2 regions of the Streptomyces sp. CA-278952 genome follow, and region 1 is predicted to be linked to the other one. Evidence: riboswitches for the same ligand, from Rfam matches in the RefSeq annotation. Region 1 holds a riboswitch; the other holds the start of a gene.
What was found. A riboswitch is a leader RNA that binds a small molecule or an ion and turns the genes downstream of it on or off. The one in region 1 is predicted to bind cobalamin.
Positions count from the first base shown of each region.

Region 2: it holds a riboswitch for cobalamin, as region 1 does, so the genes downstream of both, N7925_RS28965 (cobalamin biosynthesis protein) here and N7925_RS23050 (ABC transporter substrate-binding protein) in region 1, are expected to answer to the same signal.

Region 1 covers NZ_CP112880.1:5,141,177-5,148,557, reverse strand. Annotated here, with positions in the region: gene N7925_RS23060 (ABC transporter ATP-binding protein) at 1-728, opposite strand, end outside; gene N7925_RS23055 (FecCD family ABC transporter permease) at 787-1,827, opposite strand; gene N7925_RS23050 (ABC transporter substrate-binding protein) at 1,824-2,822, opposite strand; cobalamin riboswitch at 2,876-3,041, opposite strand; gene N7925_RS23045 (M67 family metallopeptidase) at 3,114-3,536, opposite strand; gene N7925_RS23040 (amino acid permease) at 3,668-5,113, opposite strand; gene N7925_RS23035 (DUF2017 domain-containing protein) at 5,493-6,104, opposite strand; gene clpS (ATP-dependent Clp protease adapter ClpS) at 6,175-6,492, opposite strand; gene N7925_RS23025 (nicotinate phosphoribosyltransferase) at 6,572-7,381, shown strand, end outside.
Region 2 covers NZ_CP112880.1:6,542,907-6,550,287, reverse strand. Annotated here, with positions in the region: gene N7925_RS28985 (alpha/beta hydrolase) at 1-527, opposite strand, end outside; gene N7925_RS28980 (class II aldolase/adducin family protein) at 648-1,307, opposite strand; gene N7925_RS28975 (inorganic phosphate transporter) at 1,585-2,847, shown strand; gene N7925_RS28970 (hypothetical protein) at 2,860-3,090, shown strand; cobalamin riboswitch at 3,242-3,371, shown strand; gene N7925_RS28965 (cobalamin biosynthesis protein) at 3,509-4,480, shown strand; gene N7925_RS28960 (cobyric acid synthase) at 4,530-6,248, shown strand; gene N7925_RS28955 (putative cobaltochelatase) at 6,245-7,381, shown strand, end outside.

The DNA of each region.
Region 1 (7,381 bases):
TGGGTGCTGACCTCGGCGGCGACGCCGTACACGTCGCCCAGCAGTTCGGCCGTGAGGACCTCTTCCGGGGTGCCGGAGGCGACGACGCCGCCGTCCTTGAGGACGTAGAGGCGGTCGCAGTAGTACGCGGCGAGGTTGAGGTCGTGCAGGGCGAGGAGGTTGGTGGTGCCGAGGTCGCGGACCAGGGAGAGGACCTCCAGCTGGTAGCGGATGTCCAGGTGGTTGGTCGGCTCGTCCAGGACGACGAGAGACGGCTGCTGGACCAGGGCGCGGGCGACCAGGGCCCGCTGGCGTTCGCCGCCGGAGAGGGAGGCGAACGTACGGGGTTCGAGGGCGGCGATGCCGACCCGGGCGAGGGCCTCGGTGACCAGGGCGGTGTCGGCGGCGGTGTCCGCCTCCCAGAACCGTTTGTGCGGGGCGCGGCCCATCGCGACGACCTGGCCGACGGTCAGCTCGAAGCCGGCGTGGCCGTCCTGCGGGACGGTGGCGATGCGCTGGGCGCGGACCTTCACGGGGAGGGTGGCGAGGTCGTCGCCGTCGAGGAGGACCCGGCCGTGGGTGGGGCGCAGGGTGCCGTAGACGCAGCGCAGGAGGGTGGTCTTGCCGCTGCCGTTGGGGCCGACGAGGCCGACGGTCTCGCCGTCGGCGGCGGTGAGGTCGACGGCGTCGACGAGGTGGCGGCCCTCGCCGACGCCGTACGAGAGGCCCTCGGTGCGCAGGGTGGTCACGGGCGGGCTCCTCGGGCGTACGGAGTGGTCGGGCGGGCTTCCTCGGAAGGTGACGCCTTCATGCGGGCGCTGCTTCGGGGCGGCGGCGGAGCATCCAGAGGAAGAACGGGCCGCCGGTCAGCGCGGTGAGGACGCCGACCGGGATGTCCTGCGGGGCGGCGAGCGTCCGGGCGGCCAGGTCGGCGAGGACCAGGAACACCGCCCCGCCGAGGGCGACGACCGGGAGCAGGGCGCGGTGCGCGGCGCCGACGGCCATCCGGGCCATGTGCGGGACCATCAGCCCGACGAAGCCGATCGCTCCGCTGTACGCGACGAGCGCCCCGGTCATGAGGGAGGCGAGGACGAAGACGGCGGCCCGGAAGCGGGCGGTGTCGAGGCCGAGGACGGTCGCGCCCTCCTCGCCCATCAGGAGGAGGTCGAGCGGGCGGGCCAGGGTGAGGAGTACGGCGGTGCCGGCGGCCAGGGTGACCGTGGGGAGCGCGAGCATGTCCCAGCGGGCCGCGCCGAGGCCGCCGAGGGTCCAGTAGAGGACTTCCTGGAGGTGGTCGGCGCGGGCGGAGGTGACCAGGATCAGGCTGGTCAGGGCGGAGAGGACGTACGAGACGGCGACTCCGGCGAGGACGAGCCGGTTGGTGGTGAGGCCGCCTCCTCCGCGCGCCAGGGTGTAGACGAGGAGCAGCGAGAGCAGCGCGCCCGCGAAGGCCGCGGCGGGGATGGTGACGGTGGTGGTGAGGGTGGCTCCGATGCCGAGGACGATGACGAGGACGGCGCCGGTGGAGGCTCCGGAGGAGACGCCGAGGAGGAACGGGTCGGCGAGTTGGTTGCGTACGAGGGCCTGGAGGACGGTGCCGATGACGGCGAGTCCGGCGCCGACGACGATGCCGAGCAGGACCCGGGGCAGCCGGACGTCCAGGACGATCGTGCGGAAGGGGCTCGCGTCCGCCCGCCCGGTCAGGATGGAGAGGACCTGGCCGGGCGGGATGCGGACGGAGCCGAGGGCGAGTGCGGCGAGCACGGCGGCGGCGAGGAGCGCGGCGAGGGCGCCGAGCACCAGGGTGTAGCGGAGGAGCCGCCGCGGTGCGGGGGTGCGGCAGCTCACGGGGTGGTGGCCCCCGGGTGGAGCTGGGCGGCGAGTTTGTCGATGGCGGCGGGGGCGCGGACGCCGAGGACGGCGTCGGAGAGCGGCATGACGGCGAAGCGCTGGTTCTTGACGGCGGGGACGTCGGCGAGGGCCGGGTCGGTGAGGAGTCGCTTCTTCTTCTGTTCGACGGTGGTGGCCCCGTAGTCGTAGATCACGATGGCTTCGGGCTTGCGGGCGACGACGTTCTCCCAGGAGGCGTCGCCGAAGGGCTTGTCGAGGTCGGCGAAGACGTTGGTGCCGCCGGCCCGCTCGATCAGTTCGTTGCCGATGCCTTCGCCGCCCGCGGTGAAGGCGGTCTTGTCGCCGCTGTCGTAGACGAAGACGGAGAGGGGCTTCAGGCCGGCGAGCTTCTCGGCGGTGGCGGCGTTGTCGGCCTCGGCCTGCTTGATCCAGGCCTCGGCGCGGTCGGGGACGCCGAAGGTGCGGCCGACCTGGCGGATCTCCTCGTAGAGGGTGTCCATGGGCTGGTCGCCCTTGGTGCAGCTCTCGGTGTTGAGCCGGCTCTCGATGCCGGACTTCTCCAGGGCCTGCCGGCTGCGGCCGTCGCCGGCGGCGAAGGCGCTGCTGTAGCCGCCGTAGACGAAGTCGGGGTTGGCGGCGAGGACCTGCTCGTAGGAGGGGTACTCCTTGGCGATGACCGGGACGGACGCGTAGTCCTCTTTGTACTTCGGCAGGACCTGGTCGTCGAGGTAGGCGGTGCCGACGAGGGACTTCTTCAGGCCCAGTTCCAGCATGATCTCGGTGACGTGCTGGTTCATGGTGACGACGCGTTTCGGCGGGGCCTTGAACGTGGTGGTGACACCGCAGTTCTTCACGGTGTACGGGAATCCGTCGCTCTTGGCCGCGGCCTTGTCCCCGGTGGCGGCGTCGCCGTCCGGGGTGGTGGAGCAGGCGGTGAGAGCGAGCGGGAGCAGCACGGCGGCGGCTATGAGCGCGGGGGTGCGCCGGGACATGGCGAGGCCTCTCCGGGGGATTTCCGCGTCCCCTGGTCGATGCGAGAAGGCGGCGGGCCAGTTCCTGACTTCCGGGCCGCCCTCCGGTGCGACGTCGTCCGCTGGGGAGTCGTCCGCGTGGGAGGGGGCCCGGTCACAGTGGCGGGACCGTGCCGGATTCGCACCGGCTTCCTGGTTTCCTGCTGCCTTGATGGGTCTGGGGGCAGTGTGCCAGACCCGTGCGGGGGCCCTGCGGGGGCACCCTGGTGGGTCCCTGGTGGGCTTGATGGGTCCTGGTGGGTCCCTGGTGGGTCAGTACGCCTCGACGATCCGCACGTCTTCCTCGGTGATCTCGCCGTCCACGATGCGGTACGAGCGGAACTGGAAGGGTCCGGCGTCGTCGGTGTCGGCGGTGGAGACCAGGACGTAGTGGGCGCCGGGTTCGTTGGCGTAGGTGACGTCGGTGCGGGAGGGGTAGGCCTCGGTCGCCGTGTGCGAGTGGTAGACGATCACGGGCTCCTCGTCGCGGTCGTCCATCTCGCGGTAGAGCTTGAGGAGGTCGGCCGAGTCGAACTCGTAGAACGTGGGCGAGCGGGCGGCGTTGAGCATCGGGATGAAGCGCTCGGGGCGGTCCGTCCCGGCCGGGCCCGCGACCACTCCGCACGCCTCGTCGGGGTGGTCGGCGCGGGAGTGGGCGACGATCTGGTCGTAGAGCGTCTGGGTGATGGTCAGCATGGCGCCAGGATATGCAGGCGGCCCCTTCTGTACCGGTGGGTGGTACGGAAGGGGCCGCATGCTGGACACGTCGGCCGTTGGGGCGGCCGGAGCGGTCCGGGAGGGGGGCGGTGTGGGGCCCGCCCCCGGGGTCAGGGGGTGCCGGCGGTGGTCCTCTCCGGGGTGCGCGACTGGAGCACCCGGTAGGAGACGAAGAGGATGAGCGCCCACAGCGGTGCGCAGTAGAGCGAGATCCTGGCGTCCTTGTCGATCGCCATCATCACGATGACCATCCCGATGAACAGGAGCGCGAACCAGCTCGTGTACGGGGCTCCGGGGGCCTTGAACGAGGACTGCGGGAGCAGACCGGCGTCGGCCATGCGGCGGTAGCGGATCTGGCTGCACAGGATCATGATCCAGGCCCACATGCCGGAGATGGTGGCGAAGGAGACGACGTAGTTGAACGCCTCGCCCGGCCACTGGTAGTTGATCCCCACACCGACGAGCATCAGGGCGGCGGAGAACGTGGTGCCGACCAGCGGCAGGCCGTTCTTCGTCAGCTTGGTGAAGGCGCGGGGGCCCTGGCCGTTGAGGGCGAGGTCGCGGAGCATGCGGCCGGTGGAGTACATGCCGGAGTTGCAGGAGGAGAGCGCGGCGGTGAGGACGACGAAGTTGACGATGGCTGCGCCGACGCTGAACCCCATCTCCTCGAAGGCCTTCACGAACGGGGAGACGCCGGGCTTGAAGGTGGACCACGGCACGACCGAGAGGATCATGATCAGCGCGCCGACGTAGAAGACGGCGATGCGCCAGGGCACGGTGTTGATGGCCTTGGGCAGCACGGTCTCGGGGTCCTTGGACTCCCCTGCGGTGACACCGACGAGTTCCACGGCGAGGAAGGCGAACATGACGATCTGGAGCGTCATGAGCGTGCCGGTGATGCCGCTGGGGAAGAAGCCGCCGTCGTTCCAGAGGTTGGCGACGGTGGCGGTGTCGCCGGCGTCGGAGAATCCGACGGTGAGGACGCCCGCGCAGATCAGGATCATGCCGATGATCGCGGTGACCTTGACCATGGAGAACCAGAACTCCAGCTCACCGAAGAGCTTCACGGAGATCAGGTTGGCGCCGTACAGAATGACGGTGAAGACCAGGGCGGACAGCCACTGCGGAATGTTCCACCAGTACGTCATATAGGTGGCGGCGGCGGTGACTTCGGTGATTCCGGTGACGACCCAGAAGAGCCAGTAGGTCCAGCCGGTGACGAATCCGAAGAACGGGCCGAGGAATTCCCGGGCGTACTCCGAGAAGGAGCCGGAGACCGGGCGGTACATGAGGAGTTCGCCCAGGGCCCGCATGATGAAGAAGATGACCAGGCCCGCGATGGCGTAGGCCAGGATGAGGCTCGGTCCGGCCCGGTCGATGGCTTTGCCCGCGCCGAGGAAGAGCCCGGTGCCGATGGCTCCGCCGATGGCGATCATCTGAATCTGACGAGCGCCCAGCCCGCGCTGGTATCCCTCGCCACTGGTCCCGGAATCCCCGGCGTCGCCGCCGGGCCGGCCCTTGTCGGCCTGTCCCTCGTCGACCTGCGCCGATGTCATGGTGGTGCGCCTTTCTCCACGCCGATCCGCGCCTCACAAGGCAGCGGACCAGGTCCTGATCCCCCCGGATATGGATGGAGTGCCGCCGGCGTTCGGCCGGTTCGTGGCGCCCCCGGGAACAGGGGTGGCGTCCCCGGGCGGTCGTGAAGATTTATCACGGCCGTCAGGGGACACGGTGGGACATTCTGTGGCGCACGACACAGGAAAAAGCGGGCAAGGGGTTCTGTCCGGCACGAAAACACCGAATCATTTGGTGTGATCTTTATGCGGATCTGAGCGTCCGTTGAGCGAACGGAGGGCGCCCGCCCCGGCGTGGCGGGGGGCGCCCTCTCTGTTCACCGCATCACCGCATTGCGGCTTACGGCTTACGGCTTACGGCTTACGGCATGAGCGATTCGACGAGCGTTTCCTGGAGTGCGCCGAGCCAGAGGTAGGCCATCACCATCGGCTTGCGCGGATCGGCGTCGGGGAGCCGGTAGAGCGAGCCCTCGCCTCCCTCGTCCTCGTCGGAGACCTCCAGCCGGGTGCCGATGGTCAGGCGCAGGTCGTTGAGGGAGCGCAGCCAGCTGCGGCACTCGTCGCCGGTGAGGGTGAGGACGGCGCCGCCGTCCCCGGAGGGCGAGAGCGCGTCCAGGGTGCGGACGACGGTGACGGCGTCCTCGCGCTTGCCGGAGCGCAGGTCGTTCTCGGTGAAGCGGCGGAACTCGGAGGACAGCTCGCGGAGCTCCTCCTCCGGCTTTCCGCCCTCGGCGGGTCGGCCGGGGCCGCCGTAGGCGTCGGGGAAGAGCCGGGCGAGCGCCGGGTCGGACGGCGGCTTGCTGGGGCCCTCGGCGAAGAGAGCGGCGAGCGGGTCCTCGCCGTCGGCGGGCGTCTCGCCGGGGCCGATCAGTTCGAGCAGCTGGACGGCGAGGGAGCGCAGGATGGAGATCTCGACCTCGTCGAGCGCGACGGCCGCGCCGCCGCCTGGGGTGGCCTCGAAATGGCCGGCCATGGATTCTCCGATGGTGGGTCGAACGGGGCGGGGGGGGGAGGGCGGGGCGGTCGGGCGGGCCCGGGCGGCTCTAGTTGCGGTCCTGGGTGAGGGTGGCCCACAGTCCGTATCCGTGCATGGCCTGGACGTCGCGTTCCATCTCCTCGCGGCTCCCGCTGGAGACGACGGCGCGGCCCTTCTGGTGCACGTCCATCATGAGCCGGTGGGCCTTGTCCTTCGGGTAGCCGAAGTAGGCCTGGAAGACGTAGGTCACGTAGCTCATCAGGTTGACCGGGTCATTGTGGACGAGCGTCACCCACGGGACGTCCGGCTCGGGGACCGCGAAGGTCTCCTCGGCCGAATCGGGACGTTCGATCTCTAGCGGGGTAGCAACGCTCACCTGTCCCATGCTGCCACCCGGGCGGGTCCCACGCATAAACGGACCCCACATCTCGTCAGTTTGACGAATAGGGGGTAGCATCCCAGCCATGAACTCAGCGGACCTCGGGCGACGGGTCGGCGTTCCGTCGACCGCGCTCTTCACCGACCAGTACGAGCTGACCATGGTGCAGGCGGCCCTCAAGGCCGGCACCGCCGACCGGCACTCGGTCTTCGAGGCGTTCACCCGCCGGCTGCCCGAGGGGCGGCGCTACGGAGTCGTCGCGGGCACCGGCCGGGTGCTGGACGCGGTGGAGAACTTCCACTTCGACGACGAGATGATCGGCTTCCTGCGGCAGCGGAAGATCGTCGACGAGCCCACCCTCGAATGGCTGGCCGGCTACCGCTTCAACGGCGACATCTGGGGCTACCCGGAGGGCGAGGTCTACTTCCCCGGCTCCCCGATCCTGCGGGTGGAGGGCTCCTTCGCCGAGTGCGTGCTGCTGGAGACGGTGATCCTCTCCATCCTCAACCACGACTCCGCCATCGCCGCCGCCGCCTCACGGATGTCGGCCGCCGCCGGGGGCCGCCGGCTGATCGAGATGGGCGCGCGCCGCACCCACGAGCTCTCCGCGGTCGCCTCGGCCCGCGCCGCGTACGTCGGCGGCTTCGACGCCACCTCCGACCTGGCGGCCGGCTTCCGCTGGGCGATCCCGACCGTCGGCACGAGCGCGCACTCCTTCACCCTGCTGCACGACACCGAGCGCGACGCGTTCCGGGCGCAGGTGGACTCGCTGGGACGGGGGACGACGCTGCTGGTCGACACGTACGACGTGAACGAGGCGGTCCGGGCGGCCGTCGAGATCGCGGGGCCCGAGCTGGGCGCCGTACGGATCGACTCCGGGGACCTGCTCCTGGTC
Region 2 (7,381 bases), 1.4 Mb from region 1:
GGCATCAGGTTCATGGGGTGGGCCCGGGTGGTGCCGAGGCCGTGCACGGTGATGACCCACGTGTCGCGGGCGCCGGGGACGTACCAGGCGGGCAGGGTTCCCAGCTCGCCGGGGATCTCGACCTCCTGGTGGTCCAGGCCCAGGTCGGCGCTCGGGTCACCGTCGTACAGCGCGGGGGTGAGCCGCACTTTCACGCCCGGTTCGAGGAGCCCCCGGCCGACGCTCTCCAGCCTGCGGACGACGGTGTCGGCGGCCTGGGAGGCCCCTTCGACGACGGGCCCGACGACCGCGTGGACGCTGGGTCCGGACAGGCCGTAGGTGCCGGGCCTGAGCGCCGAGAAGGACCGGGTCAGGGTGACCTGTCCGGCCGCCGTGGCGTGCACGGTGAGTCTGCGGTCGGCGGGGAGGGGACGTCCGGGCGCCGCCTTGAGGGCGACGTCGCTGGCGTACCGGCCGGCCGCGACCGCTGTCGCACCGACGCCGAGGATCGTGGTGACGGCCGTTGCCGTCGCGGTTACCGGGCGCACCGCTCCAGTGTCGTGCGGCGGGAGGCGGGCTGCCAGTGGGCGGGGCCGTCCGGGGCGGACGCGGGCCGGACCATGGCTCCGGTGGTCCGCGAGGCGCCGGGGGCGGGCTCGGTGCGCGGATCAGCCGGGCTGGCCGTATCCCTTGAGCGCTTCCGTCACCTCGTCCAGCTGGGCCGTGTCGAGCAGGGCCGGGGTGCGGCCGGGCACGGAGCTCGCGGTGAGCCAGAGGCGGCAGAGCCACTCCAGTTGGGCGGTGCGCTCGTAGGCCTGGTCGAGCGTGTCGCCGTAGGTGACGGTGCCGTGGTTGGCCAGCAGACAGCCGGTGCGGTCCTCCAGGGCCCCGAGCATGGCCTCGGCCAGTTCCGGGGTGCCGTAGCGGGCGTAGGCGGCGGTGCGGACGGGGCCGCCGAGGACGGCCGCGGCGTAGTGGACGAGCGGCACCTCGGTGACGAGGGTGGAGACGGCGGTGGCGTGCACGGCGTGGGTGTGGACCACGGCGGCGGCGTCGGTGGAGCGGTAGACGGCCAGGTGGAGGGGGAGTTCGCTGGTCGGCCCGAGGTCGCCGAGGATCTGGCGGCCCTCCAGATCGACTCCGACCGCGTCCCGGGGGCCGAGCCGGTCGTAGGGCACCCCGCTGGGCGTGACCAGGACCAGGTCGCCGACGCGTGCCGACACATTGCCCGAGGTGCCGACGACCAGGCCGTCCGCCGCGCTGCGGCGGGCGGTCTCGACGACGTCCAGCCAGGTCCGGCCGATGGATTCCGGGTACTGCTCGCTCATGGGGCGAGCGTAGGGGTCAAGAGGCGCAACCGGAACGTCACATGACAGGTGACGGAGGTCTCTTCCGGGTGCCGAACAACCGTTCAAAATGTTCGCCAACTAGTGGCAGAGGGCAGCCCACGCCCCGCCCCTCAGACATCACGCAGCCCCCTCCACGGACAAGCGGAGGCAACACACTCCGTTTGGGGTCACCGCAATGCCCTGCTCAGTTCATCTTCCGTTCATCCAGGTTGCCTACGGTCCACGTGCCACTGACGTCGAACGATTGCCTGGGTAAATGGAACACATCACGCTGCTGCTTGCGATTGTGGTCGTGACAGCTCTCGTGTTCGATTTCACGAACGGTTTCCACGACACCGCCAACGCGATGGCGACCACCATCTCGACCGGCGCCCTGAAACCCAAGACAGCGGTGGCGATGTCCGCCGTTCTCAACCTGATCGGCGCGTTCCTGTCGGTGGAGGTCGCCAAGACGATCTCCGGCGGGATCGTCAACGAGGACGGCATCAGAACCGAGGTCATCTTCGCGGCGCTCGTCGGCGCCATCCTGTGGAATCTCCTGACCTGGCTGGTCGGCCTGCCCTCCAGCTCGTCCCACGCCCTGTTCGGCGGTCTGATCGGCGCCGCGGTCATGTCGGCCGGCTGGTCCTCGATCAACGGCGGCACCGTCGTCACCAAGGTGCTGCTCCCGGCGATCGCCGCCCCGCTGGTCGCCGGCCTCGCCGCGATGCTGGCCACGCGACTGACGTACCGGATCAACCGGAACGTCACCGACGAGGGCCAGCTGAAGTCGACGGCCAAGGGCTACCGGACCGGACAGATCGCCTCCGCCGGTCTCGTCTCGCTCGCCCACGGCACCAACGACGCACAGAAGACGATGGGCATCATCACGCTGGCCCTGGTCACCAGCGGCGTCCTCGCCCCTGGCTCCAACCCGCCGCTGTGGGTCATCGTCTCCGCCGGTGTGGCCATCGCGCTCGGCACCTACCTCGGCGGCTGGCGCATCATCCGCACGATGGGCAAGGGGCTGACCGACCTCCAGCCGCCGCAGGGCTTCGCCGCTCAGACCAGTGCTGCGACGGTCATCCTGGCCTCCTCGCACCTCGGCTTCTCCCTCTCCACCACCCAGTCCTGCTCCGGCGCCGTCATGGGCGCGGGCCTCGGCCGCAAGGGGGGCGTGGTCCGCTGGTCCACCGCCACCCGGATGTTCGTCGCCTGGGGGCTGACGCTCCCGGCGGCCGGTCTGATCGGCGCGGGCGCCGAGTTCCTGACCAAGCAGGGTCCCTGGGGCATCGCCGTCACGGCGGTCATCCTGGTGGGCGGTTCGTTCGCCATCTGGGTGGCCTCACGCCGTCAGCCGGTGGACCACACCAACGTCAACGACACGGACGGGGAGGGCGAGCCCCAGGGCGTCGTCACCACCGCCATGGCGGCGGTCCAGCCGCCGCCCATCGGCGGCCCTGCCGCCGACCTCGCAACCGCCGTCCCGGCCCCGGCCCCGTCGCCCGACGACCCGGCCCGGCCGCCGGCCAAGGTGTAAGGACAGATCCGCATGAAAATCGACTGGGCAGCTCTCGCCTCCGTGTTCGGTGTCAGCCTCGTGGTCACCGTCGCGCTGGTCGGCCTCTTCACCCTGGGCATCGTCGCCCTCTCCAAGCAGTCCGCCACGGCCGGAAGCAGCGCCTCCGGAGGGTCGGTCGCGCTGGCGCGCACCGGCGCGTACGCCTGCTTCGCGGCGTGCGTGGCGGCGGTCGCGTACGGGATCTACCTGATCGTCGCCTGACCCCGTACCCCGCACTCTCTCGGGCCGGACACACCCTCGTGTGTCCGGCCCGATGTGCGTCTGCGCACAGTGGAGCCTCGCAGGTCAACAGCGAGTTGACGGTTGTTCGCGGGGCGTGGTGGACTGCCGGAGCCATTTACGGCGACAGCAGAGGAAGCCGGTGCGAATCCGGCGCGGTCCCGCCACTGTCACCGGGGAGCGCTCCCCCACACCGGAACGTCACGGCCCGCTCACGTGGGCTGGAAGGCCGGGGGAACCGCGGATCCGGAAGCCAGGAGACTCTCGTCGCCGGTCACGTCGAACCAGGGCGCGGACCCTGAGTGAGGACAACGCCATGCCCGGCCGCCGTGCGCCGCTTCCCATGCCCCCCACGTCAGGCCCTCGCGCCGGAACATCTCTCCCCGCGACCGGCTGAGCCGTGCGTGCCGACCGCGTTTTCGCGTACGGCGCCACGGCCGGGATGATCGCCGACGCCTTGCTCGGCGACCCCCGCCGGGGCCACCCCGTCGCCGGATTCGGCCGCGCCGCCGCGCGGGTGGAGTCCCTGCTGTGGCGAGACGACCGGGGCCGGGGCACGCTGCACACCCTCGTCTGCGCCGGAGGCGCCGTGGGGGCCGCCGCGCTGACCGCGCGCGCCGTGCGGGGGCGCCCCGCGCTCGCCGTCGCGCTCACCGCCGCCACCGCCTGGTCCGTCGTCGGGGGAACGTCGCTGGGGCGGGAGGCCCGCGCGATCGGCGGCGCCCTGGCCGCCGGTGACCTGGAGGTGGCGCGGGAGCGGCTGCCGCACCTGTGCGGCCGCGATCCGCACTCCCTGGACGGTCCGGGCATCGCCCGCGCGGTCGTCGAGTCGGTCGCCGAGAACACCTCGGACGCCGTCGTCGGCGCGCTGGTGTGGGGGGCGATCGGCGGGGTGCCGGGGCTCGTCGGCTTCCGGGCGGTGAACACGCTCGACGCGATGGTCGGCCACAAGTCGCCCCGCTACCGCCGTTACGGCTGGGCCTCGGCCCGCCTGGACGACCTCGCGGGATGGCCCGGCGCCCGGCTGACGGCCGCCCTGGCCGTGGCGGGCGGCGGGCGGCCCCGGGAGGCCGTACGCGCCTGGAGGGCGGACGCGGGGCGTCACCCGAGCCCGAACGCGGGGCCGGTGGAGGCCGCGTTCGCGGGGGCGCTCGGCGTACGGCTGGGCGGGACCTTGGCGTACGCGGGGCGCGTCGAGCACCGGCCGGTGCTGAACGGGGCGTCCGGGCGGGACGTGCGGGGCGCGGACATCGAACGCGCGGTACGGCTGTCGCGCCGGGTGAGCACGCTGGCCCTCGGCGTGTGCGTGGCGGGGCGGATGGTCGTGGGACGCGTGGTCGCGGGGCGGTCGTCGACAGGACGGAAGCGGTGACGGTCATGAACGGTCCGGCACGGAACGCGGTACGGGAACGGGAGCGGGCATGAGCGGCGGGCTGCTGGTCGCGGGGACCACATCGGACGCGGGCAAGAGCGTCGTCACGGCGGGCATCTGCCGGTGGCTGGTGCGCCGGGGCGTGAAGGTCGCGCCCTTCAAGGCCCAGAACATGTCCCTGAACTCCTTCGTGACCCGCCAGGGCGCGGAGATCGGGCGGGCCCAGGCGATGCAGGCGCAGGCCGCCCGGGTGGAGCCGACGGCGCTGATGAACCCGGTGCTGCTGAAACCCGGCAGCGACCGGTCCAGCCAGGTCGTGCTGATGGGCAAGCCGGTGGGAGAGATGAGCGCCCGGGGCTACCACGGAGGGCGGCAGGAAACGCTGCTCGGGACGGTGACGGGCTGTCTGGAGGAGCTGAGGTCGGCCTACGACGCCGTGATCTGTGAAGGCGCCGGGTCCCCGGCCGAGATCAATCTGCGGCGCACGGACATCGTGAACATGGGAATCGCACGGGCCGCGCAGTTCCCCGTCCTGGTGGTGGGGGACATCGACCGGGGCGGCGTCTTCGCGTCGTTCTTCGGGACGACGGCGCTGCTGGGACCCGAGGACCAGGCGCTGGTCGCGGGGTATCTGGTGAACAAGTTCCGGGGCGACGTCTCACTCCTGGAGCCGGGCCTGGACATGCTGTACGGGCTGACCGGGCGGCGGACGTACGGGGTGCTGCCCTACGCCCACGGGCTCGGTATCGACGAGGAGGACGGCCTGCGGGTGTCCCTGCGGGGTGCGGTCCGGGAGTCGGTCGTGGCTCCCCCGCACGGCGAGGACGTGCTGCGGGTGGCGGTCTGCGCCGTGCCGCTGATGTCGAACTTCACGGACGTGGACGCGCTGGCCGCCGAACCGGGCGTCGTCGTGCGGTTCGTGGACCGGGCGGAGGAGCTGGCCGACGCGGACCTGGTGATCGTGCCCGGGACGCGCGGCACGGTGAAGGCGCTGGCCTGGCTGCGCGAGCGGGGCCTCGCGGACGCGCTGGTGCGGAGGGCCGCGGAGGGCCGGCCGGTGCTGGGGATCTGCGGCGGGTTCCAGGTGCTCGGCGAGCGGATCGAGGACGAGGTGGAGTCGCGGGCCGGCGTCGTGGACGGGCTCGGGCTGCTGCCGGTGCGCGTCCGCTTCGACCGGGACAAGACGCTGGCCCGGCCGGTCGGTACGGCGCTGGGCGAGCCGGTGGAGGGGTACGAGATCCACCACGGGGTGGCCGACGTGCGGGGCGGGGAGCCGTTCCTCGACGGGTGCCGGGTGGGGGCGGTGTGGGGGACGCACTGGCACGGGTCGCTGGAGAGCGACGCGTTCCGGCGGCGGTTCCTGGTGGAGGTGGCCAGGGCCGCCGGGCGGCGGTTCGTGCCGGCGCCGGACACGAGTTTCGGGGTGTTGCGGGAGGAGCAGCTGGATCGGCTGGGGGATCTGGTGGAGGAGCACGCGGACACGGACGCGTTGTGGCGGTTGATCGAGAAGGGTGCGCCTGCGGGGTTGCCGTTCGTGCCGCCGGGGGCGCCGGCCCTGCCGGGGGCCGACGCGGGTGCGGGTGCGGGTGGTTCGGCGAGCCGGGGCGCTGCCCCGGACCCCGCTCCTCAATCGCCGGAGGGGCTTGAGATGGCCGGGTCCGCTGAAGCAAGGCCCGCCCAGGGTCTTGAAATTGCCCGGTCCGCTGACGCAAAGCCCCAAGGGCTCGGGGAAGCAGCTGTTGTCCATGTCGACCAGGAGGCCAAGTGAGTACGCCGTATCCCTTCACCGCGATCGTCGGGCAGGACGACCTGCGGCTCGGGCTGTTGCTGAACGCGGTCAGTCCGGCTGTCGGCGGGGTGCTCGTGCGGGGCGAGAAGGGGACCGCCAAGTCCACCGCCGTGCGCGCGCTCGCCGCCCTCATGCCGGAGGTCTCCGTCGTACCGGGGTGCCGGTTCTCCTGTGACCCCGGCTCCCCCGATCCGGCGTGTCCCGACGGGCCGCACGCGGAGGCCGCCGGTGTGTCGCGGGCCGCGCGGACCGTGGAGCTGCCCGTCGGCGCGTCCGAGGACCGGCTCGTGGGGGCGCTGGACATCGAGCGGGCGCTGTCGGAGGGCGTGAAGGCGTTCGAGCCGGGGCTGCTGGCCGACGCGCACCGCGGGATCCTGTACGTCGACGAGGTCAACCTGCTCCACGACCACCTGGTGGACCTGCTGCTGGACGCGGCGGCCATGGGTGCCTCGTACGTCGAGCGCGAGGGCGTCTCCGTACGGCATGCGGCACGGTTCCTGCTGGTCGGCACGATGAACCCGGAAGAGGGCGAGCTGCGGCCGCAGTTGCTGGACCGGTTCGGACTGACCGTCGAGGTGGCCGCGTCGCGGGACACCGACGAACGGGTCGAGGTCGTGCGGCGCAGGCTCGCGTACGACGACGACCCCGAGGGGTTCGCCGCGCGCTGGGCCGGGGAGGAGAGCGCCCTGCGGGAGCGCATCGCCGCCGCGCGCGCCCTGCTGCCCCGCGTCGTGCTCGGTGACGGCGTGTTGCGGCAGACCGCCGCGACCTGTGCCGCGTTCGAGGTCGACGGGATGCGGGCCGACATCGTGATGGCCCGTACCGCGACCGCGCTGGCCGCCTGGGCGGGCCGGGAGGAGGTCACCGCCGACGATGTGCGGCAGGCCGCTCTCCTCGCGCTCCCCCACCGGCGTCGCCGCAACCCGTTCGACGCACCCGGGCTGGACGAGGACAAGCTCGACCAGACCCTGGACGAGGCCGCTCCGCAGGAGAGCGACGACGGTGGCGACCAGCCCGATCCCGATCCCGATCCCGACGGCGGCGGGGACGATGACGGCGGTGGTGGCGGTGGTGTGCCGCCGCAGGCCGACGGAGACCGTACGCCGCCGCAG